DNA from 3 places in the Mesorhizobium sp. M0772 genome. Region 2 is predicted to be linked to each of the others. Evidence: predicted binding sites of a transcription regulator. Region 2 holds the regulator's gene; each other region holds the start of a gene.

The links. The regulator PhoB, encoded in region 2, activates phosphate uptake and scavenging genes when phosphate is short. The targets are predictions, from matches to a motif close to TGTCATNNANCTGTCAT.
Region 1: the regulator PhoB is predicted to act here: its motif matches at 4,203-4,219, upstream of ugpB (sn-glycerol-3-phosphate ABC transporter substrate-binding protein UgpB).
Region 3: the regulator PhoB is predicted to act here: its motif matches at 2,989-3,005, upstream of NKI06_RS28670 (YdcH family protein).

What each region holds. Positions count from the first base shown of each region.
Region 1 is NZ_JAMYPB010000007.1:65,279-73,041, reverse strand. It holds gene argH (argininosuccinate lyase) at 1-530, opposite strand, end outside; gene tlpA (thiol:disulfide interchange protein TlpA) at 566-1,258, shown strand; gene NKI06_RS06785 (bifunctional diguanylate cyclase/phosphodiesterase) at 1,355-3,802, opposite strand; gene NKI06_RS06780 (hypothetical protein) at 3,950-4,096, opposite strand; gene ugpB (sn-glycerol-3-phosphate ABC transporter substrate-binding protein UgpB) at 4,282-5,592, shown strand; gene ugpA (sn-glycerol-3-phosphate ABC transporter permease UgpA) at 5,664-6,548, shown strand; gene ugpE (sn-glycerol-3-phosphate ABC transporter permease UgpE) at 6,558-7,406, shown strand; gene NKI06_RS06760 (sn-glycerol-3-phosphate import ATP-binding protein UgpC) at 7,414-7,763, shown strand, end outside.
Region 2 is NZ_JAMYPB010000042.1:1,072-8,834, forward strand. It holds gene xylF (D-xylose ABC transporter substrate-binding protein) at 1-77, opposite strand, end outside; gene NKI06_RS23310 (ROK family protein) at 343-1,578, shown strand; gene phoB (phosphate regulon transcriptional regulator PhoB) at 1,609-2,298, opposite strand; gene phoU (phosphate signaling complex protein PhoU) at 2,315-3,019, opposite strand; gene pstB (phosphate ABC transporter ATP-binding protein PstB) at 3,060-3,884, opposite strand; gene pstA (phosphate ABC transporter permease PstA) at 3,902-5,218, opposite strand; gene pstC (phosphate ABC transporter permease subunit PstC) at 5,215-6,675, opposite strand; gene NKI06_RS23340 (substrate-binding domain-containing protein) at 6,771-7,763, opposite strand, start outside.
Region 3 is NZ_JAMYPB010000072.1:6,509-14,271, forward strand. It holds gene NKI06_RS28645 (amino acid ABC transporter permease) at 1-69, opposite strand, end outside; gene NKI06_RS28650 (amino acid ABC transporter permease) at 71-736, opposite strand; gene NKI06_RS28655 (transporter substrate-binding protein) at 806-1,675, opposite strand; gene NKI06_RS28660 (IclR family transcriptional regulator) at 1,792-2,607, shown strand; gene NKI06_RS28665 (YdcH family protein) at 2,632-2,835, opposite strand; gene NKI06_RS28670 (YdcH family protein) at 3,075-3,254, shown strand; gene ispG (flavodoxin-dependent (E)-4-hydroxy-3-methylbut-2-enyl-diphosphate synthase) at 3,542-4,795, shown strand; gene NKI06_RS28680 (transglycosylase SLT domain-containing protein) at 4,799-5,656, shown strand; gene NKI06_RS28685 (chloramphenicol phosphotransferase CPT family protein) at 5,671-6,222, shown strand; gene NKI06_RS28690 (sterol desaturase family protein) at 6,387-7,523, shown strand; gene NKI06_RS28695 (Stf0 family sulfotransferase) at 7,603-7,763, shown strand, end outside.

The DNA.
Region 1 (7,763 bases), on a different contig from region 2:
GCCATGCAATGATGGCCGAAGGTCACCGGCTGCGCCGCCTGCATGTGGGTGAAGCCGGGCATCACGGTCGCCGCATGCTCCTCGGCGCGGTCGAGCAAGGCTGAGATCAGCCCCTTCAGCGCCTCGGCGACGCGAAAGCACTCGTCCTTGACCCAAAGCCGGAGATCCACCGCCACCTGGTCGTTGCGTGACCGCGCCGTGTGCAGGCGGCCGGCGGCCGGGCCGATCAGGTCGGCAAGGCGGGCCTCGACGTTCATGTGAATGTCTTCCAGCCGGGTCGAGAACTCGAACGTGCCGGCCTCGATCTCTTTCAGGATCGTGTTCAGCCCGTGAGCGATTTTTTCTTGATCGGCCGCCGAAATAATGCCCGTTTCAGCCAACATCTCGCTGTGGGCGACCGAACCTCTTATGTCTTGGGCATAGAGTTTGCGGTCGAACGAAATCGATGCGTTGATCGCTTCCATGATCGCGGCCGGACCCGAGGCAAAACGTCCGCCCCACATCTGGTTGCTGGCCTTCTTGTCGCTCATCGCTATAACCCGTGCTCCGGAGCAGTCTTAGAAAAATGGCAGACGGTAACAGATACTTCCCGGCCCCGCGCCTGATCCTCGCCGCTTTGCTGGCGGGCGTGCTGGCCAGCGCGGTCGCGGTATATGTCAGCGAGAGCGGGTCTGGCAACAACGCAGCCACCGGCAGCGCACCTGCGGCCGGCGCGGGCAACAGCAAGGACGACGTCGCCTGCGCCGCCAAGAGCGACCGCGCCAAAAAAGTTGCCGCCGCGGCCACCGGCCAGGTTGCGGCATTGCTGCCCGCCGATCCGCCGCAATCGCTGGAAAGTCTCGCCTTCAACGGTCCCGACGGCAAGCCGATGACGCTCGCCGATCATGCCGGCAAGACCGTGCTGCTCAATCTGTGGGCAACGTGGTGCGCGCCCTGCCGCGCCGAAATGCCGGCGCTCGACGCCTTGCAGAAGGAAAAGGGCAGCGATGCCTTCGAAGTGGTCGCGGTCAATGTCGATGCCGGCGACGATGTGAAGCCCAAGAAGTTCCTCGCCGATATCGGCATCGGGTCGCTCGGCTACTACCGCGATTCGACGCTGGCGCTGTTCAACGACGTCAAGACGCGTGGCTTGGCGCTAGGCCTCCCCGTCACCATGCTGATCGATGGCGAAGGCTGCCTGATCGCGCATATGAACGGACCGGCCGAATGGTCAGGACCGGATGCCAAGCGCCTGGTCGAGGCCGCACTCGCCCCTTAGAGCGGTTCACCGTTTCGTCGAAACGGCCCGCGCTAACTTTTTTGTTTCGACGCAATTTCGGACGGAAAACCGTTTCACACTTTTCCTGAAATTGCTCTAGGCTGAGCGCAGGGCCGCCGCCGGCGGCAGCATCAAGATGCTGCCGCCGCGTTGTTTAACGCCGGCGTCGTCTTGTGCCGCCGGTGCCGCTACGCCGGTCAATTCGCTGAACGCCTCGATCGGGCTGGGCCGGCCTAGATAGTAGCCCTGGCCGATCTCGCAGGCCTCGGCGTCGAGGAATTTCAGCTCGCCCAGCGTCTCGACGCCCTCGGCCAGAACCGGCAGGCCGAGACCGCGGCCAAGCCCCAGAACGGCGCGCACGATGGCTGCCACCTGGCCGTTGCTGTCGACTGATTTGATGAATGAGCCGTCGATCTTGATCTTGTCGAAGGGGAAGGCGCGGAGATTGGACAGCGAGGAGTAGCCGGTGCCGAAATCGTCCATCGCCACACGCACGCCAAGCGCCTTCACCTGGCGCAAGGTCGCCAGCGCGCGCGGCATGTCCTTGACCAGCGCCGTTTCGGTGATCTCGAGTTCGAGCCTGCCGGGCGTCAGGCCGGAGCCGAGCAGGACTTCATGCACCTTGCGGCTGAAATTCGGATTGTGGAGCTGCACCGCCGAGACATTGACCGCGACGGTGAGAGGGTTCTTCCAGCGCGCAGCCTCGGCGCAGGCCGTCGCCAGCACCCATTCGCCGATCTGGATGATGACGCCGCTGTCTTCGGCCACCGGGATGAAGGTCGCCGGCGACACGTCGCCGCGCTGCGGATGGCGCCAGCGGATCAGCGCTTCGAACCCGACCATCCGCCCGCTGCTGATCTCCTTTTGTGGCTGGTAGACGAGGCGAAACTCATCGCGCGCCATCGCCTGGCGCAGTTCGTGCTCCATCACGCGCCGGTCTCGCGCCTCGGCGCCCATCGAGGCCTCGAAGTAACGGTAAGTGTCCTTGCCCTCGGCCTTGGCGCGGTAGAGCGCGGTGTCGGCGTGGCTGACCAGGAGTGTCGGCTCATCGGCGTCGAGCGGATAAAGTGCAATGCCGATGCTGGCCGACACCAGCCCGCCACCGACCGACAGCCGGTTTTCCTCGCGCATGGCCGCCAGCACCGCCTCGGCGATGCGGCCGGCCGCCTGCGGATCGGGAAGGTTCGGAGCGATGATGGCGAACTCGTCGCCGCCGAGACGCGCCAGCATCTGTCCGTGGCGGAGCACGGCGGAGGCGCATAGCGCCACCTTCTGCAGCATGGCATCGCCGGCGCCATGCCCGAACAGGTCGTTCACTTCCTTGAAGCGGTCGAGGTCGAGCAGCAGCAGCGCAAGATGCCCACCCTTGCCGCCGCGGTCCATTGCGGCAATTTCGGCCTCGAGCCGGCCGGAGAAACTGCGGCGGTTGGGGAGCCCGGTCAGCGGGTCGAAATGGGCGAGGCGCAGGATCTCCTGCTCGGCCTTCCTGCGTTCGCGGATGTCGCGCACGGCGACAACGCTGTGCCGCTTGCCGCAATAGTCGATGCTTCTGGCGATAAGTTCGACGGGGATGGTGGCGCCGTCATGGGCTCTGAGTTCGGCTTCCTGTGCCTGTCCGCTGCAGTCGGACATGCCGGCCGCGGTGCGTTCGCCGAAGAGATCGCCAAGCAGCATCGCGTTCAGCACTTCCGGCGCAATGCCGGTGAGTGCCGCGATGCTGTCATTGGCGCTGACGATGCGGGCGCCATCGCAGACGATCAGCCCCTCGACGGCGGCGTTGGCGAGGCCGTGCATGCGCTCGGCCTCGAGCTTGTGACGCCGGAAGCGAAGGTCGATCCACAATGCTGCGGCTGAAAGCACCAGGATAGCCAGGCTGACTGCAGCGGCGGCGAAGGCCTGCGACACCGGTTCGACCGTGAACTGCGATATCTCGATGGAGGAGTCCGGGAAGATCGACACCGCGCCCATGGCGATGAAGTGCAGGCTGCAGATCGCCAGCGTCAACAGGATGGCGGCGGCGATTGTGGCCTGCATGGACGGCCGTCGCAACACCACCAGCAGCGCCAGCGCGGCGAGGGTGACGCCTGTCAGCACCGAGACGCCGACCAGCAGCGGGTTCCAGACGATGCGCCCTTCGACCTCGAAGGCGGCCATGCCGATATAGTGCATGGCGGCGATACCAGCGCCGAGGACCGCGCCGCCGACCAGAGGGTAGTCGATGCCCCGGCGCAAGGTGGCGATCCACATGCCCGCAGCGGTCAGGGCGACGGAACCGGCGAGCGAAAGCGCCGACATTTCCGTATTGTAGGCGTTGGGGATTCCGGGAGAAAAGGCAAGCATTGCGATGAAGTGCGTCGCCCAGATACCGAAGCCGGTGGAAGTGGCTGCTATCATCAGCCAGGTATAGCGGTTGCGCTCGCTCGAGCGGTCGACATGGCGAAGCAGGTTGACCGCCGAGAAGGAAGAAATACCGCAAATGAGCGCTGCCAGTGCGACCAGTCTCAGATCGTGCTCATGCACGATACAATTATAGACCGTCAGCATCTCGCCCCACCTGCTCTCCCACAGCAATCAAGCCGTCCACTTGATTAGTATGCCACGCTTGACGAAGAATCGGTTATGCGAACTACAACTACAGCGGGTTTTTCGGGTTGTACGTTGCGGCGATCCTGTCTCATTCCAGACGCACGGTTACAGCAGCGCCTGGCGCGATGCCGCTCGGCCGATCTCGATCTGGCCGAGCGCCGGTTTGGCGGCCGCACGGTGCAGGTGCGTGGCGCTGTCACGCGGGCCCTTCACGCATCGCTGGGCGGTCGGCGATCCTTGCAGGCCCACCATGCCCCATTCTATCGCTGAGCCGGCTTGGCATTTCTCTCGGTCCTCGTTGCAAGGCGAGGGGGCGCGAAGTTAGCCGGGTATGAAATTCACGAAACAGCAACAAATCCGTTGTCCGATTGTCATCAGAGACACATATTGCGTTCGCGGGAGCGCCCCTTTCGCCAATGACAAACGGGAGATGAAACATGAAGTTGTTCGGCTTTGCGGCCGGTGTTGCCGCCACCTTGACCCTGCTTTCCACCACCTCCGCCTTCGCCGCCACCCAGATCAGTTGGTGGCATGCAATGACCGGCGCCAATGCCGAGGTGGTCGACAAGATCGCCAAGGATTTCAATGCCAGCCAGAGCGACTATGAAATTCTCCCTGTTTTCAAGGGCACCTATCCCGAAACGCTGAATGCCGGCATCGCTGCCTTTCGTGCGGGGCAAGCGCCCGACATCATCCAGGTGTTCGACGTGGGTACCGGCGTCATGATGGCCGCCGAAGGTGCGATCAAGCCGGTGGCCGATGTGCTGACCAGCGCCGGCGTGACCTTCGACAAGAGCCAGTATTTGCCCGGCATCGTCGGCTACTATTCGAAGCCGGACGGGACCATGCTGTCCTTCCCCTATAATTCCTCGTCGCCCATCCTCTACTATAACAAGGATATCTTCCAGAAGGCCGGGCTTGATGTGAACAATCCGCCAAAGACCTGGAACGAGGTGTGGGAAGCCGCCAAGAAGATCAAAGCGAGCGGCGCCGCTTCCTGCGGCTATACCTCGACGTGGTTGACCTGGATCCACCTTGAGGCCTTCGCTGCCTGGAACGACGTTTCCTATGGCACCAACCAGAACGGACTTGCCGGAACCGACGTCGAGCTCAAGATCAATGCGCCGATCTTCGTCAATCATTTCCAGGCGCTCGCCGACCTGGCCAAGGACGGCACCTTCAAATATGGCGGCCGTACATCCGAAGCCAAGCAGATCTTTCTTGCCGGAGAATGCGGCATCTTCACCGAATCGTCGGGGGGTCTCGGTGACATCGTCAAGTCGGGCATGAACTACGGCATCGGCCAGCTTCCCTATGATAGTGACGCAAAGGGCGCGCCCCAGAACACCACGCCGGGCGGCGCCAGCCTGTGGGTGTTCGGCAACAAATCGGACGAGGAATACAAGGGCGTCGCGGCGTTCTTCTCCTACCTGTCCAAGACCGAAGTGCAGGAGTATCTGCACCAGAAGTCGGGTTATCTGCCGGTGACGCTCGCTGCCTATGAGGCGACCAAGAAGTCCGGCTTCTATGACAAGAATCCGGGCCGTGAGACGCCGATCCTGCAGATGCTGGGCAAGGCGCCGACCGAGAACTCGAAGGGCGTGCGCCTCGTCAACCTGCCGCAGGTGCGCGACATCGAGAACGAGGAGTTCGAGAAGATGCTGGCCGGCCAGCAGACTGCGCAGCAGGCGCTCGACAACGCGGTCGCACGCGGCAACAAGGCGATTCAGGAAGCGATCGGAAACTGAAGCGATTTGTCAGTTGAACCTCGTCCACGCGGACCCGCGTGGACGATTTCCTGCACAGCGAGGGAATCACCCTGTCTCCACGCGTCGTCTTTCCCAACAAGACCCTGCCTTATCTGCTGGTGGCGCCGCAACTCGCCATTACGCTGATCTTTTTCTACTGGCCGACGGGGCAGGCGCTCTACCAGTCGATGCTCAGGGAAGACCCGTTCGGGCTGAAGAGCAAGTTCGTCGGGCTCGCCAATTTTCGCAAGGTGCTGGCCGACCCGGCCTACCTCAACTCGATCAAAGTTACGCTGGTGTTCTCTCTGGCGACCGCGATGGTCGCCATGGGTGTGGCCCTGTTGCTTGCCGTCATGGCCGAGAAGGTGGTGCGCGGCAAAGGCCTTTATCGCACGCTGCTGATCTGGCCGTATGCGGTGGCGCCGGCGATTGCCGGCATGTTGTGGCTGTTTCTGTTCAACCCCTCGATCGGTTCGCTGGCCTACGCGTTGAGAGGTCTCGGCATCGCCTGGGATCCCTTGCTTAACGGAAACCAAGCCATGATCCTGCTGGTATCTGCGGCTGCCTGGAAGCAGATCAGCTACAATTTCCTGTTCTTCGTCGCCGGGCTGCAGGCGGTGCCGAAGACGTTGATAGAGGCGGCGGCCATGGACGGCGCCGGGGAGACGAAGCGCTTCTGGACCATCGTCTTCCCGCTGCTCGCACCGACGACCTTCTTCCTGCTGGTCGTCAACACTGTCTATGCGCTGTTCGACACTTTCGGTATCGTTCATGCCGTCACCGGCGGCGGGCCAGGCAAGGCCACCGAGACGCTGGTCTACAAGGTCTACAATGACGGTTTCGTCAATTTGATCCTCGGCGATTCGGCCGCGCAGTCGGTCATCCTGATGGTCATCGTCATCTCACTCACGGCCATCCAGTTCCGCTATGTGGAACGCAAAGTCCACTACGGTTGAGCGCGAGCGATGATTGGTCAGTCCCCGCTTCGCGCCCTCATCGCCCACGCCGTGCTCATCCTGGGCATCCTGATCGTCGCTTTCCCGATCTACTACACCTTCGTTGCCTCCACGCAGACGCTGCAGACCATCCTCAAGCCGCCATTGCCTCTTTTGCCCGGCGACCAGGTCTGGAACAATTACAGCGAGGCGCTGTTCGGCGGTGTCGGCCGCATCGGCGGCGTCAGTGTCGGCCGATTGCTGCTCAACACCACGATCATGGCGCTCGGCATCGCGGTGGGGAAGATTTTCATCTCGATCCTTTCGGCCTATGCGATCGTGTTCTTCCGTTTTCCGCTTCGGATGGTCTTCTTCTGGCTGATCTTCATCACGCTGATGCTTCCCGTCGAGGTGCGCATCCTGCCGACCTACAAGGTGATGGTCGATCTCGGCATGATCGACACCTATGCCGGCCTGATCATTCCGCTGATCGCCTCGGCCACCGCCACGCTTCTGTTTCGCCAGTTCTTCATGACCATCCCAGGTGAGTTGGTGGAAGCGGCGCGTGTCGACGGCGCCGGACCATGGCGATTCTTTTTCGACATCCTGCTGCCGCTGTCGCGCACCAACATCGCGGCGCTGTTCGTCATCCTCTTCATTTATGGCTGGACGCAGTACCTGTGGCCGCTGCTCGTCACCAACAGCAATGACATGAACACCATCGTCATCGCACTTAGAAAGATGGTCTCCTTCGCCGATGCCGATACCCAATGGCATCTGGTCATGGTCACCGCGATGCTGGCCATACTGCCGCCGATCCTGATCGTGGTGCTGATGCAACGCTGGTTCGTGCGCGGACTTGTCGATTCCGAAAAGTGAGAAGCTGATGGCGACCGTCGATCTGAAGGATGTGAAGAAAGTCTATCCCGGCGGCGTCGAGGCGGTGAGGGGTGTCTCGATCGCCATTCCCGACAAGGAGCTTTGCGTGCTGGTTGGGCCGTCCGGCTGCGGCAAGTCCACGCTGCTGCGGATGATCGCCGGGCTTGAGACCATTTCTTCCGGCACCGTCGCTATCGACGGCAAGATCGTCAACACGATCGGTCCGACCGAGCGCGACATCGCCATGGTGTTCCAGAACTATGCGCTCTACCCGCATATGAAGGTCTACGACAACATGGCCTACGGGTTGCGCAACCGGGGTACTCCCAAGGACGAGATCGACAGCAGGGTTCGCTC
Region 2 (7,763 bases):
TCCTTCGCCTGCGCGACCGACATCAGCGCCAGCGACATGGCGACACCCGCCAGCATGGCGGCTGCAAATCTGTTCATTATAACCCTCCCTGCGCCGCCCACGGCGCGACAAAACCGGCCCGAAGGCCTGCACAAAGAGGCTCCATTTTTTCGAGCCTCGAAAAAATACTGGTTCAATGATAAGGCACTGTCAACATCGATTATGATGGATTCTGATGGCGTTGCCGAATTTTTTCGAGCTCCGCAATAAACAATGACAGGGCTGCCGGCGTCTGCCAATATTTGGCTGGTGCCGTCGAACGCCTTCACTATCATGAGGCGCGAGGAGGCCGGGAGGAAACAAATGTCGGTTGGGATCCGCCACGACGATCTGCGCCGTCGCAACCGTGCGATGGTGATTTCGGCCGTGCGCCGGGCCGGCCAGCCGTCGCGGACCGAGATTGCGGCGACCACCGGCCTCAGCCATTCGACGATATCGGCAATCTCGTCTGATCTAATTCAAGAAGGCATCCTGATTGAAGGCAAGCCTGGCGAGACCGGCTCGCTGAAACGCGGCCGGCCGCAGGTCGGCCTTGGCCTCAACCCGGAAGCGGCGGCGGTCATGACCGTGGTGCTGTCGCTGAACTTCCTCTCCGTCACCGTCATCGACTATGCCGGCCAGGTGGTCGCGGAAGAACAGCGCCGGCTCGACACGCTGACCATGCCGCGCGACGAGCTGATCGGCGAATGCGTAGCAATCGTCGGGCGGCGTCTCGCGGACCCGGACCTCGATGTCCAGAGCATCGCCCGCATTGCCATGGGCATCCAGGGCATCACCGATTCGCAGGCGCGGGCCATGCTGTGGTCGCCAATCACGCCACTGACCGACATTGCCTTCGCCGACATGTTGGAAGCGGAATTCGGCATTCCTGCCACCATGGAGAACGACTGCAATATGATGGCGGTGGCCCTGCAATGGCGCCAGCCCGAGCGCTACCGCGACAATTTCATCGCGATCCTCTTGTCGCACGGCATCGGCATGGGGCTGGTGCTGAAAGGCGAACTGTTCACCGGCACCCATTCCTCGGGCGGCGAGTTCGGCCACATGATCCACCGTCCGGGCGGCGCGCTCTGCCGCTGCGGGCGGCGCGGCTGCGTCGAGGCCTATGCCGGAAACTACGCCATCTGGCGCAGCGCCAAAATGATGAGCGAAGATGCCGAGCCGGTCGATATCGGCGACGCTGATATGCGCGCACTCGCCGCGCGCGCCCGCGAAACCGATGGCCCGGAGCGCGAAGCCTATCGCAAGGCCGGTGAGGCGCTCGGCTTCGGCCTCGGCAGCCTGTTTGCGCTGATCGACCCGGCGCCTGTCGCCATGGTTGGCGTCAGCGCCGCCGCCTTCGACCTGATCGAGCCGGCATTGCGCGAAGCGATCGCCCAGACCGCCGGCGGCCAGCACTCGAAGTCGATCTCCTTCGACACCGAGCCCAACGAGCTGCCGCTGATCCGCGAAGGCTGTGCCATGCGCGCGCTCGGCTTCGTCGATCAGGAGATTTTCGCGCCGGGCATTCAGGCCAAATCCGGCAAGCATGTCGCCTGAATGGCCGGCAACGGCGCGACGCGCAGCATCCTAGTCTTCCCTGATCGCGTAGCCGGCGCCGCGAATGGTACGGATGACATCCGGCATGCGGCCGTTGTTGACCGCTTTGCGTAAGCGCCCGACATGGACGTCGACGGTTCGCTCGTCGATATAGATCGTCTCGCCCCAGACATTGTCGAGCAGTTGGCTGCGCGAGAACACGCGGCCGGGATGGCGCATCATGAATTCGAGCAGCCGGAACTCGGTCGGTCCGAGCCTGATCTCGCTCTTCTTGCGGTAGACACGGTGCGACTCGCGGTCGAGCACGATGTCGCCGACCTTGAGCACGCTGGACAGCACTTCCGGCTTGGCCCGGCGCAGCAGCGCCTTCACGCGCGCCATGAACTCCGGCGTCGAGAATGGCTTGACCAGATAGTCGTCGGCACCGGTGGACAGGCCGCGCACGCGATCGCTTTCCTCACCGCGCGCGGTCAGCATGATGATCGGCAGCCGCTCGGTTTCGGGCCGCACTCTAAGCCGCCGGCAGAGCTCGATGCCGGAAACAGCGGGCACCATCCAGTCGAGCACCAGGAGATCGGGCACGTTTTCCTGCAGGCGGATCTCGGCCTCGTCGCCGCGTGTCACCACCTCGACCTGATAGCCTTCGGATTCGAGGTTGTAGCGGAGGAGCACGCCCAGCGGCTCCTCGTCCTCCACGACCATGATGCGTGGCGCGATCATAGGCAGTTCACCCTCATCAGGCCGGCGTGGCCATCGCCGTCTCGTCCTGCTTCGGACGATTGGCGGGCAATTGCTGGCCGGTCAGCACATAATACGCATTTTCGGCGATGTTGGTGACATGATCGCCGATGCGCTCAAGATTCTTGGCGCAGAACAAGAGATGCGTGCAGGCGGTGATGTTGCGAGGGTCTTCCATCATGTAGGTCAAAAGCTCACGAAACACGGACGTGTATTTGACGTCGATGCGCTCGTCGTCATTCCTGAGTTTTGCAAGAGCTGCCGCATCGGTGGCGGCATATTCCTCGACGACGCCTTGCACCTGGATCAGCACCAGTTGCGCCATGGCATCGATGGAGTGCGAGAAGTCGCGCGGCGTGACGCTCAAGCCCACGGTGCCGACGCGTTTGGCGATGTTCTTGGCGAGATCGCCGATGCGCTCGAGGTCGCCCGCCATGCGGATCGAGCCGACCACGGCGCGCAGATCGTTGGCCATCGGCTGGCGCTTGGCGATCAGCGTGATGGCGCGGTCGTCCAGTTCGCGCTGGCGCGCATCCATGATGGCGTCGTCGGAAACGACACGCTGTGCCAGCGCATTGTCCGAATTGAGCAGCGCCCTGGTCGAGCCGCTGACCATCGAGCCTGCCAGATCGCCCATGTCGCGGATCAGCTTGCTGATCTGCCCGAGCTCTTCATCGAAGGAGGCGACGGTATGTTCACCCATGATCTTGGTCCTCGTGCCTGAAAATTCACCCGCCGGAGGCTCAGCCGAAGCGGCCGGTAATGTAATCCTGGGTGCGCTTGTCGTCGGGGTTGGTGAACATCTTGTCGGTTGCGCCCTCCTCGACGAGATAGCCGAGATGGAACATCGCCGTGCGCTGCGACACGCGCGCCGCCTGCTGCATCGAGTGGGTGACGATGACGATCGTGTAGTTCTGGCGCAGTTCGTCGATCAACTCCTCGACACGGGCGGTGGCGATCGGATCAAGCGCCGAGCAGGGCTCATCCATCAGGATCACCTCCGGCGACACGGCGATGGCGCGCGCGATGCACAGGCGCTGCTGCTGGCCGCCGGACAGGCCGGTGCCGGGCTCCTGCAGGCGGTCCTTGACCTCGTTCCAGATCGCCGCCTTCTTCAGGCTCTGCTCGACGATCTGGTCCATGTCGGACTTGCGCTTGGCCAGCCCATGGATGCGCGGGCCGTAGGCGACGTTCTCGTAGATCGACTTCGGGAACGGATTGGGTTTCTGGAACACCATGCCGACGCGTGCGCGCAGTTCGACGACATCGATGTTCTTGTCGTAGATGTCGTCTTCATCGAGCGTGATCTTGCCGGTCACCCGCGCCGAATCGATGGTGTCGTTCATGCGGTTGAGGCAGCGCAGGAAGGTCGACTTGCCGCAGCCGGACGGGCCGATCAGCGCCGTCACCTGGTTCTGGCGGACGTCGAGATTGACGTCGAACAACGCCTGCTTCTCGCCGTAGAAGACGCCGACCTTGTCGCCGCGCATCTTGATGACTTCGTTCGACTTGGCGTTCATTTTGTCGCCCACTGCATGCTCAAGGGACTGTTCGGTCATGATGTTCATACCAAATTGCCTTTTTTCTACCAGCGCCGCTCGAACCGGCGCCGGAGCACGATCGCGGTGATGTTCATGGCCATGAGGAAGACGAGCAGGATGATGATGGCGCCGGACATGCGCTCGACAAAAGCGCGCTCAGCCTCGTTTGCCCACATATAGATCTGAACCGGCAGCGCGGTCGCCGGATCGAAAGGCGTCGCCGGATAATCGGCGACGAAAGCGACCATGCCGATCAAGAGCAGCGGTGCTGTCTCGCCGAGCGCACGCGCCAGGCCGATGATGGTGCCGGTAAGGATGCCTGGGGCGGCAAGCGGCAGGATGTGATGGAACACCATCTGCATCTTGGAGGCGCCGAGACCTAGGGCCGCCGAGCGGATCGACGGCGGCACCGCGGCGAGGGCGGCGCGCGTGGCGATGATTATGGTCGGCAATGTCATCAAGGTCAGCACCAGGCCGCCGACGAAGGAAGCCGAGCGCGGCATGCCGAGGAAGTTGATGAACACGGCAAGGCCAAGCAGACCGAAGACGATCGACGGCACCGCCGCGAGATTGTTGATGTTGACCTCGATCAGGTCGGTGAAGCGGTTCTTCTTGGCGAATTCCTCGAGATAGATCGAGGCGGCGACGCCGATCGGCAGCGCCAGCAACAGCACGATCACCATCATGTAGAACGAGCCGATGATCGCCACGCCCATGCCCGACGTTTCGGGCCGGCTGGAGGCGCCATAGGTGAACAGGCCGGTGTTGAAATGCTCGGCCATCACGCCGTCGGCTTTAAGCTTGTTCATCCAGTCGATCTGCTGGTTGGACACCTTGCGGCGCGCTTCATCGACGCCGAGGTCGATCTGACCCTTGAAGGCCGAGTCGAGGTTCGCGGCAGCCAGGATGTCGACGTCACGCGTCCTGCCGATCACCGACGGATCGGCGGAGACGATGTCGCGCAGCTGGACGCGGGCGCCTTCCGACAGGAAGCCCTTGAGCTTCAGCATCATCGGCTTGTTGGCCGGATCGATGCCGAGCCTGGCCACCAGCGCGTTTTCGGCGAGCTTGGGATAGTTCGCCTTGATCAGCACGGTAGGGTCGGTGGCGCGCTTGCCGGAGGGATCGATCACCTTCTCGTCGAAGGTGACCGGCAGCGTCACCGTCGTCTGCCAGAAGGCGGTGTAGCCTTTCGAGACGATGGTGATCAGCATGATGGCCAGGAACGCCAGGCCCACCGAGATCGCAATCACGCCATAGATGCGGAACCGGCGTTCGGCGGCATAGCGCGCCTTCAGCCCGATGTCGCGGCGCGGACGCGCGACGGCACCCGCCATCGTGTCCAGGGGGATGTCGGTCATTCGTACTGCTCCCGGTACTTGCGCACGATGTAGAGGGCGACGATGTTCATCACCAGCGTCAGCGCGAACAGCGTCAGGCCGAGCGCGAAGGCGACCAGCGTCTGCGGCGAGTTGAACTCGAGATCGCCGGTCAGCTGGTTGACGATCTTGACGGTGATGGTCGTCATCGCCTCGAACGGATTGGCCGTCAGATTGGCGGCGACGCCCGCCGCCAGCACGACGATCATCGTCTCGCCGATGGCGCGCGACGCCGTCAACAGGATGGCGCCGACGATGCCGGGCAGTGCCGCCGGCAGGATCACCCGCTTGATCGTCTCGGAGCGCGTGGCGCCGAGGCCGAGCGAGCCGTCACGCATTGCGCGCGGCACCGCGGTGATGATGTCGTCGGACAAAGAGGACACGACCGGGATCAGCATGACGCCCATCACCAGACCGGCGGTGAAGATGCTCTGGCCCTGGATGAAGGGCGAGCCGCCGGTGAGTGCCGCCGACAGGTCGCGCAAGAACGGTCCGAGCGTGACAACGGCGAAGATGCCGTAGACGATGGTCGGAATGCCGGCCAGCAGTTCCAACGCCGGCTTGACCACCGAGCGCACACCGCGCGAGGCATATTCGGACATGTAGACCGCCGACATCAGCCCGACCGGCACTGCCACCAGAAGGGCGACGGCGGCGATGTAGAGCGTGCCGGCGAGAAGCGGGATCAGGCCGAACTGACCCTGGCTGCCGCCGGAACCGGCGGCGGCGAAACGCGGATCCCACACCGTGCCGAAGAAGAAGCTCATCGGCGACACGCTCTCGAAGAAGGTGATGGTCTGGAACAGCATCGACAGCACGATGCCGACCGTGGTCAGGATGGCGATGGTCGAGGCCGCAAGCAGCCCCCACAGCATCAGCTTCTCGACATTGTTGCGCGCCCTGGCGCGCGGCGCGATCTGCCTCAGCGCATAGAAGGCGCCGGCGACCGACAGCGCGAAGGTCAGCACGGCGCTGAACAGGCCGAGCCGGTCCTGGACCTGGTTCGCCTCGACCGCGATCGGAATCATATAGTCCTGGGTGTCGCTGGCCAGTGCCACGCCCTTGGCGGCGAGCAGCGGCTGCAATTCGGCGAAAGTAGCGGGAAGTGCGGTATCGCCATCGAGCCGGCGCAGGCCCTTGGCCAGGCTCTTCACCAGGCTGGCGTCGAGCGCTTCGCTGGCCACCTTTGTGTCGGCGGTGCGCTCGGGCAAAGCGGCATGGATATGCCGGTCGAGATAGAAGGAAGAGCCGATATCCCAGACGGCGAGCAAAAGGACGGCAGGCAGGACCGCGAGCAGAAAGGCCCACCAGCCATGATAATGCGCGCGCGAATGCGGCTTGACCTTGCCGGTATCCTGCGCCGCGGCGCGCTGGCGGCCGACCACAAAAGCGACCACGCCTATGGCGATGACTATGGCGAGTACGAGCAAGGACGACATAACCCACCCCAGGGAAAATTCAGATCGCCGCAGCCGTTGCGGCAAGCGGCGAAGTCAGGGCGCGGAGTTCATCCGCGCCCTGATCCGTCCGTTGATTACATTGTCTTTCCAGCGGCGAAGGCGTCGCGCTGGCCCTGACGTTCGGCGTCGGGAGCGGAAACCAGGCCGTACTGGGCGAGCGGGCTTTCCGGGCCGATCATCTGGTCATCAAGGAAGAACTCGACATATTCCTTGAGGCCGGGAACGACGCCCAGATGCGCCTTCTTGACGTAGAAGAACAACGGCCGCGACACGGGATACGTGCCATCGGCGATGGTCTGCGTCGAAGGCACGATGCCTTCCACGGTGGCGACCTTCAGCTTGTCGGCATTGTTCTCGTAGAAGGCGAGGCCGAACACGCCAACGCCGGTCTTGTTGGAGTCGATGCGGGCCAGCGTCTCGGTGTAGTCGCCATCAATGTCGACAGCCTTGCCGTCTTTGCGGATGGCGATGCAGGTCTTGCCGATTTCCTTGTCGTCGGCGATGCCGGCAGCCTTCAAAGCGGCCTTGTCGCAGCCGGCGTCGAGCAGCTTGGTCTCGAACACTTCACGGGTGCCGTGCTTCTCACCCGGGATATAGGCGGCGATATCCCAGTCGGGCAGCTTCGGATTGACCTGGTTCCACTTGGTGTTCGGGTTGTCGACCAGCTTGCCGTCGACCACCAGCTTGGCGGCGAGCGCCTTGTAGATGTCGGCGGGAACCAGCGCCCAGTCCGGACCCTTGATGTCGGTGGCAAAGACGATGCCGTCATAGCCGATGCGGACTTCCTGGACGTCCTTGACGCCGGCGTCGGCGCAGGACTTCAGCTCGTCCTTCTTGATCGGGCGCGAGGAGTTGGCGATGTCGATCGTGTCTTCGCCGACGCCCTTGCAGAACTCCTTGATGCCGGCGCCGCTGCCGCCGGACTCGACCACCGGGGTCTTGAAGTTGGTGAAGGTTTCGCCGAACTGCTCGGCGACGATCTTGGCGTAAGGCAGCACGGTCGACGAACCGGCGACCTGGATCTGGTCACGCGCAGCGGCGACACCGGACGATGCGGCGAACGCTAC
Region 3 (7,763 bases), on a different contig from region 2:
CGACACCCACAAGGTGATGGCGAAGCCCTGGGCGAGGAACGGTACGGCGTAGAGGATCTGGCTCAGCATGTCAGCGCGCAGCCCTGAACCGGCGTTCGACCAGCCGCAGTCCGAACAGCAGGGTGTAACCGGTCACCAGATACATCGCCGTCGTCACCAGATAGACCTCGACAATGCGGAAGGTGTTGAAGTTGATCCACTGGGCGCCGAAGGTGAGCTCGGGCACCGAGATGACCGATGCGATGGACGTGTCCTTGAACAGCGAGATGAAGGTGTTGGACAGCGCCGGCAGCGTGATGCGCAGCATGGTCGGCAGGCGCACATGAACCAGCCGCTGCCAGGGCGTCAGGCCGATGGCCTTGCCGGCATCGAGCTGGCCGCGCGGCACGGCTTCCAGGCCGGAGCGGAACACCTCGACCAGATAGGCGCCGCTATAGACCGACAGCGTCAGCACGAACGAGGTCGGCGCGTCGTAGGCGACGTCGATCACCGTCGGCAGGCCGTAGAAGACAAGATAGACGAGCAGGATCAGCGGCACGTTGCGGATGAATTCGACGTAAGCCGCAATGATGGCGCGCACCACGCGTCCGGCCGAGACATACCAGACCGCCAGCACCAGGCCGATGACGACGCCGATGGCAATCGAAATCACGGCAAGCTCGAGGCTGAGCAGAAGGCCGCCCCACAGCTTGTCGAAATGGCGCCAGATCAGGTTGAAGTTGAGCGTATAGCCCATGCGTCTCCCGCAATAACCAAGGGGATGCGAACTAGAAGGCGGAAGGGCTAACCCTTCCGCCAGCACTTGTCAGACAACCGGGAAACCGGGATGGCGGGCCGGCGGCTCTTGGCCGAAATAGTCCTTGAAGGCGGCGTCGTAGAGTGCGGTCTCATGGCCGAACATGGCGATGGTGAAGGTCTGGTTGACGAAGGTCAGCCAGTCCAGGTCGCCCTGCCTGACCGCCGCGCCGTAGAGCATCGAGTACCAGCTCTTGCCGGCATCGAAATATTTGTCGGGGTTGCGCGAGGCCAGCCAGCGCACGGTTGAAAGATCGACAGCGGCGGCATCGGCGCGTTTCGATTCCAGTGCCTGCAGCACATTGGCCTGGGTGTCGATCTGCAGCACCTGCGCCTCCGGCAGGGCGTAATGGACCGAGCTTTCGGCATCGACATTCTGCAGGATCGAGATGCGCGTCGCCGAACCGCCGGCGAGCAGCTTGTCGAAGGTCTTGTTTTCCGCCGTCGGCAGCGTCAGCAGGGCGACGCCCTCGACATAGTATGGCCTGGAGAAGTGGATCAGCTGCGAGCGCTGCGCGGTCATGGTCATGAACTGGATGGTAATGTCGACCTTGTTGGTGGTGACATTGGGGATGCGCTGCGCCGGATCCTGCATGACGAACTCGACCTTGCTCGGATCGTCGAACAGACCCTTGGCCAGGATGCGGCCCATGGTGATGTCCATGCCGACCAGCTCGCCGGCATCGTTTTCGAAATGCCATGGCGCGTTGGTGCTGCCGGTGCCGACGATCAGCTTGCCGCGGTCAAGCGCGGTGCGCAGAACGCTGTCGGATGCGGCTTGTGCCGCCGCCTTTTCGGCGCTGACAGCGGTCATCACGCCCGCCGTTGCAAGCCCGGCCCTGCCTAGTTTCAGAAAATCTCGCTTGGATGCGTCGTTCACTGCGACCTCCTGTTGTTTGAGTTCCCCTTACAGACACACGTGTCGCCGACCTGATTGTCTCTTACAATAGACACATGTATCCTATACAAGACAGATACTAACATCAGGAATCAGTTATGCAAGACAGCAATGGACTCACGGATCGGGCGGAGCTTGGTCCAGCCGGGAGCCCGACGCCCGACAAGACCTCCGGCTCGCGCGAGAAGGGCCTCAACCGGGTGCTGGAGATCCTGGACTTCCTGCATGTTACGCAGCGCGCCATCGGCATTGGCGATCTCGCCAAGGGGGTGAATGCGCCGCGCTCCACCACCTATACGCTGGTGCGTTCGCTGGTCGATGCGGGTCTCCTGGAGATGGAGGGCGACGGCAACCGGGTCTATTTCGGCAAGAAGCTCTACCTCTATGGAATGGACTATGTCAGGGGCAACGACCTGCTTAGGCGGGGCCGGCAGGAGGTCGACAATCTGTCGCGCGAGACCGGCGAGACCTCCGAATTGTGCATGCTGCAAAGCGGGCGCTATACCATCGTCCATTCCAGCCCCGGCACCAGGCCGTTCCGCATCAGCTCGGCCACCGGCCTGCAGATCCCGCTGCCATGGACGGCATCGGGGCGGCTGCTTCTGGCCGGATTGGAAAGGGCCGCCATCCAGGACATGGTCTCGGAAGACGACCTTTTGCTGCCCGACGGCCGCAGGCTGCAGTTCGACGACTTCGTTGCCGATATCGCGACGGCCAGAACGACCGGCTATTGCATCACTTCGGGGCTGGTCGACGCCTACACCAAATGCCTGGCCGCCCCTGTCTTCGCGGCCGCCGGCAAGGTCGAGGCGACGATGTGCCTGGTGGTGCCGATCGACACTTCAGCGGAGAAGACCGACGAATTGCTGACGTTGCTGCGCCATCGCGCGGCGCGGCTGTCGATAGCGGGGTGAGCAGTTAGGCCCCGAGGCCGTCGGCTAAGCGATGATGTCCGGAATGATCTTGTCTTCCAGCGCCATCAGCCGGTCCTTGAGGAAAAGCTTCTTCTTCTTCATGCGCTGGATCTGCAAGGGGTCGCAGCCCATGGCGATCATCGCATTGATGGCCGCGTCGAAATCGGCATGCTCCTGCTTCAGGCGGGAAAATTCGAGGCGGACATCGGCCTTTTCCTGGTCGGACATTCTCTACCGTCTGCATGTCTGCGGCGCCCGGCAATGGGCATGATTGGGCGGGGGCGGCATCAATTGCCGCCGGCGCGCAGCCAATATCACATATCACATTGTCGTGGAATGCTACCACGCAGCATTCGACATCGCAGCCGGATGGTGGCAGACTGTCATGGTGCCGTCACAGATGCGACCTGCGGTGGACGTGCCTTTGACGGCTGCAATCGAGGAAACCATGAAAGGGAGAACCAATCATGTCTCTTGCATCCCATCTTGATGAGTTGCAGCGGAAACACGGTGATATCGAACGCGAGATCGACGATGCGATGAACCATCCATCGGTCGACGACCTCGAAATCGTGAATCTGAAGCGACGCAAGCTGGCACTCAAGGACGAGATTGAAAAACTGAAGGCGAAACCGACGAGACACTGACGCCCTTCCAGGATTAGACGCGCCGCCTTGGCGCGTGACTATCGCTCCGGTGGCGACATGCCGCCGGAGGCCTGTTTTTGCTACTAATTCCCATACTGTTGGCCGGCGAAACCCGTCTGTGGGGTCGCCGCGCTGCTGCGATTTGGCGGCTCTGCTTGTCTGTCGCCATTGACAAGCCATCTTTGCTCCTCCACCTCATGCCCGAACCTCAGCGCTATGCGCTGATAGCTGATTGAGCGTGCGTCGACGTGGACGTGTGTCGCTCGGGTGATCAAGAGGCTGCCGGCATGACCGGGTATTTTTCCTCCCCCTTTGCGCGCCGGACATCGGTCGGCGTCGATGTCGGCGGCGTGGTCGTCGGCGGCGGCGCGCCGGTCGTCGTGCAGTCGATGACCAACACCGACACGGCCGATATCGACCAGACCGTCGCGCAGGTTGCGGCTTTGCATCGCGCTGGCTCCGAGATCGTGCGCATCACCGTCGATCGTGACGAGAGCGCCGCCGCCGTGCCGCGCATCCGCGAACGGCTCGAGCGGCTCGGCATCAATGTGCCGCTGGTCGGCGACTTCCACTATATCGGGCACAAGCTGCTGGCCGACCATCCAGCCTGCGCCGAGGCGCTGGCCAAATACCGCATCAATCCCGGCAATGTCGGCTTCAAGGACAAGAAGGACCGCCAGTTCGCAGCGATCGTCGAAATGGCGATCAGATACGACAAGCCGGTGCGCATCGGCGTCAATTGGGGGTCGCTCGATCAGGAGTTGCTCACCCGGCTGATGGACGAGAACCAGCGCCAAGGCTTTCCGCTGACGGCGCAGGAAGTAACCCGCGAAGCGATCGTGCAGTCGGCGATCCTGTCGGCCGAAATGGCCGAAGAGATAGGCCTCGCCCGCGAAAAGATCATCCTGTCGGCCAAGGTCAGCGGCGTGCAGGATTTGATCGCCGTCTACACCGAGCTTGCCACGCGTTCCAACCATGCGCTGCATCTTGGCCTCACCGAAGCCGGCATGGGCTCGAAGGGCATCGTCGCCTCGTCGGCTGCCATGGGCATCCTCTTGCAGCAAGGCATTGGCGACACCATCCGCATCTCGCTGACGCCGGAGCCGAATGGCGATCGCACTCGCGAGGTGCAGGTCTCGCAGGAACTGCTGCAGACCATGGGCTTCCGTCAGTTCGTGCCGATCGTCGCCGCTTGCCCCGGCTGCGGTCGCACGACCTCCACCGTGTTCCAGGAGCTCGCCCAGAACATCCAGGCCGATTTGCGCAAGAACATGCCGGTCTGGCGGGAGAGATATCCCGGCGTCGAGAACCTCAAGGTCGCGGTGATGGGCTGCATTGTCAACGGCCCCGGCGAATCCAAGCACGCCGATATCGGCATATCGCTGCCCGGCACCGGCGAGATGCCGACCGCACCCGTCTTCGTCGACGGCAAGAAGTCGGCGACGCTGCGCGGTCCGTCGATCGCCGCCGATTTCGAAAAAATGGTTGCCGACTATATCGAGCGGCGGTTTGGCCAGCACGGCAAAGCCGCGGCCGAATGAGCCATGCGGGGGCTGCTCAAAGCCGGTGTGATCCTGCTCTGCGGGCTGAGTGCCGGACAGGCACTTGCCGATCCACCGCAATCGCGCTCGGCGGCGAAACGATTGATCGGCCATGTCTGTGACCTGATCGAGACGCATGCCGAGCGGAACGGCCTGCCGAAGGATTACTTCGCCCGGCTGATCTGGAAAGAAAGCCGCTTCGATCCCAATGCGGTTAGCCCGGTCGGTGCCGAAGGCATCGCCCAGTTCATGCCGGGCACCGCCAAGATGCGCGGGCTGGCCGATCCTTTCGACATCGACCAGGCGATCCCGGCTTCGGCGAAATATCTCGGCGAGATGAAGCTCGCCTACGGCAATCTCGGCCTGGCGGCGGCCGCCTACAATGCCGGCGAGAACCGGGTGTCGCGCTGGCTGGGTTCGGGCGGCTTCCTGCCGATGGAGACAGAGAGCTATGTCTTCGACGTCATGGGCGAACCCGTCGACAAGTTTTCCGACAGCGCTTACGCCGGGACGGTCGAGCCGCTCGACGCGAAAACCAGCTTTGCCGTCGCCTGCCGCAAGCTGCCGGTGATCATGTCGAGAACCGTGGCGATGGCGTCGATCAATGTGAAGCCATGGGGCGTCCAGGTGGCCGGCAATTTCCGCAGGGGCGCGGCGATCAATCAGTGGCTGAGGGTCAGGAGCCGGTTTCCGGCGCTGCTTTCCGGTCGTGACCCGGTGGTCAGCCGGGTGCGCACGCCGATCGGCCGACGCGGCATCTACGCCGTCAGGATCGGCGTCGACGACCGTGCCGCCGCCAACGTCATCTGCCAGAAACTGCAAAGCGTCGGCGGCGCCTGTATCGTCGTGCGCAACCGATAGGCCGAGGGGGCGACATGACGGCCAAAATCGTCCTGCTTAATGGCGTCGGCAGCGCCGGCAAAAGCTCGATCGCCAGGGCGCTGCAAACAATCACCACCGAGCCCTTCCTGCATGTCCAGATGGATGCTTTCATCGACATGCTGCCGCCGGCGCTGCAGGATCATGCCGACGGGTTTTCCTTTGAGACCGTGCCGGAAGACGGCAAGCCGTCGGTGGTGATCAGGAGCGGGCTGGTCGGCGCGCGAGCCATGCGCGGCATGCGCCATGCCATCGCCGCCATGGCCGGGCAAGGCAACAATCTCATTGTCGACGAGGTGATCTTCAATGAAGAGATAGCGGAGTATGTCGAGTTGCTGTCGAGCTTTGACCTGCATCTGGTCGGCGTCATGGCGCCGCTGGAGGTGCTGGAAGCGCGCGAGGCCGCGCGCGCCGACAGGCTGCCGGGCCTGGCGCGCTGGCAATATGGACGCGTCCACAAGGGCATGGACTACGACCTCGAAGTCGACACCAGCCGGCTGACGCCGCTTGAATGCGCCCGTCGCATCCAGGAAAGATTCCGACTATAGTGGCCGGTGTCTTTGACACGATCGCAGCTTTTACCAATTGCCCAAAACGCAGATAGCCGTCTCTGGCCTGCAAAGTCGTGTCGATTAATATTTATGAGCCTTGCTGTAGTAAGACGGGTGGAAATTTCCGGCGAGACCTTTGGGGCCGTTAACGGGGGAACATCATGCCGGTGACAAATTTCCTTAGACGCGTCGTCGGTGAACTTGAAACGCCGCGCGCCAAACGGCCGTTCGGTTCTGGCTGGCTGTCCGGCTCGATTGGCTTGCTTGCCGGGGTCACCGCCCTGCTGATGGTCATCGTGCTGCGCTACCCGTCGCTTACATCGATGCCGGATCTGGCCCCCATCCACCAGATGCTGTTCTTCAAGCCGGTGCTCTATTTCGTCCTCATCTCCGGCTATATCCTGGCGATCCTCAGCATGACGCTGCGCAGGCAAAAGACGCTCGGCGCGGCAGCCATGTTCACTGTGCTGCTGGCGTCGCTGGTCGGCATGCTTCCGGTGCGCCATCAACTGCACATAGACGGGGTGTTCTTCGGGCTCGATTTCTTCATCCTGAACGCCTTGTTCATGGGTGTGCTGTTCGTCCCGCTCGAACGTCTTTTCGCGCGCAACAAGGATCAGACCGTGTTCCGCGACGAATGGCGCGAGGACCTGTTCTACTATCTGGTCTCATCGCTGCTGGTGCAGATTTTGACCTACCTGACCTTGGCGCCGTCCAACTTCGTCAATGCGCAGGGCGCCCTTGGTTCGGTGCGCGCCTGGGTCCACGACTTGCCGTGGCTGGTGCAACTGCTGGCGGTAATGTTCCTGACCGACCTTGCCCAGTATTGGGTGCATCGGGCCTTTCATCGCATTCCCTGGCTGTGGAAGTTCCATGCCGTGCACCATTCCGCCAAGTCGATGGACTGGATTGCCGGTGCGCGCATGCATTTCCTGGAAATTATCGTGCTGCGCAGCCTGACGGCCACCCCGATGTTCGTGCTGGGGTTCGATGAATCGGCTATCCAGACGTATATATTGATCGTCTACGTCTATTCGTCTTTCATCCATTCCAACATCGGAACCAGTTTCGGTCCAGTCGAAAAGGTGCTGGTGTCGCCGCGTTACCACCACTGGCATCACGGCCTCGAGAAAGAAGCGATCGACGTAAACTTCGCCATCCATTTCCCGCTGCTCGACCGGCTGTTCGGTACCCACCATATGCCTGAAGGACGCTGGCCGAACGGCTACGGCATTCACGGACATCCCGTTCCGAACGGATACTGGCAGCAATTCCTCTATCCCTTCCGGCGCGGCTAGACTGGATCCATTAGCGAAGCGCGCGTGTCACCGCGCCTGGCGAGGTAGCCCAATCCATGACAAGCGACAGAGCCCCCAGATGCGTGACGGCTACATAATCTGCGGCACGCCGAGAACCGGAAGCACATTGCTGTGCGGTCTGCTGGCATCGATGAAAACAGCCGGCGATCCGCACTCCTTCTATAGGCGGGAGGACAAGGCGGAATGGGCCGAAGAGTGGAAATTGCCGCATCCCGAGAC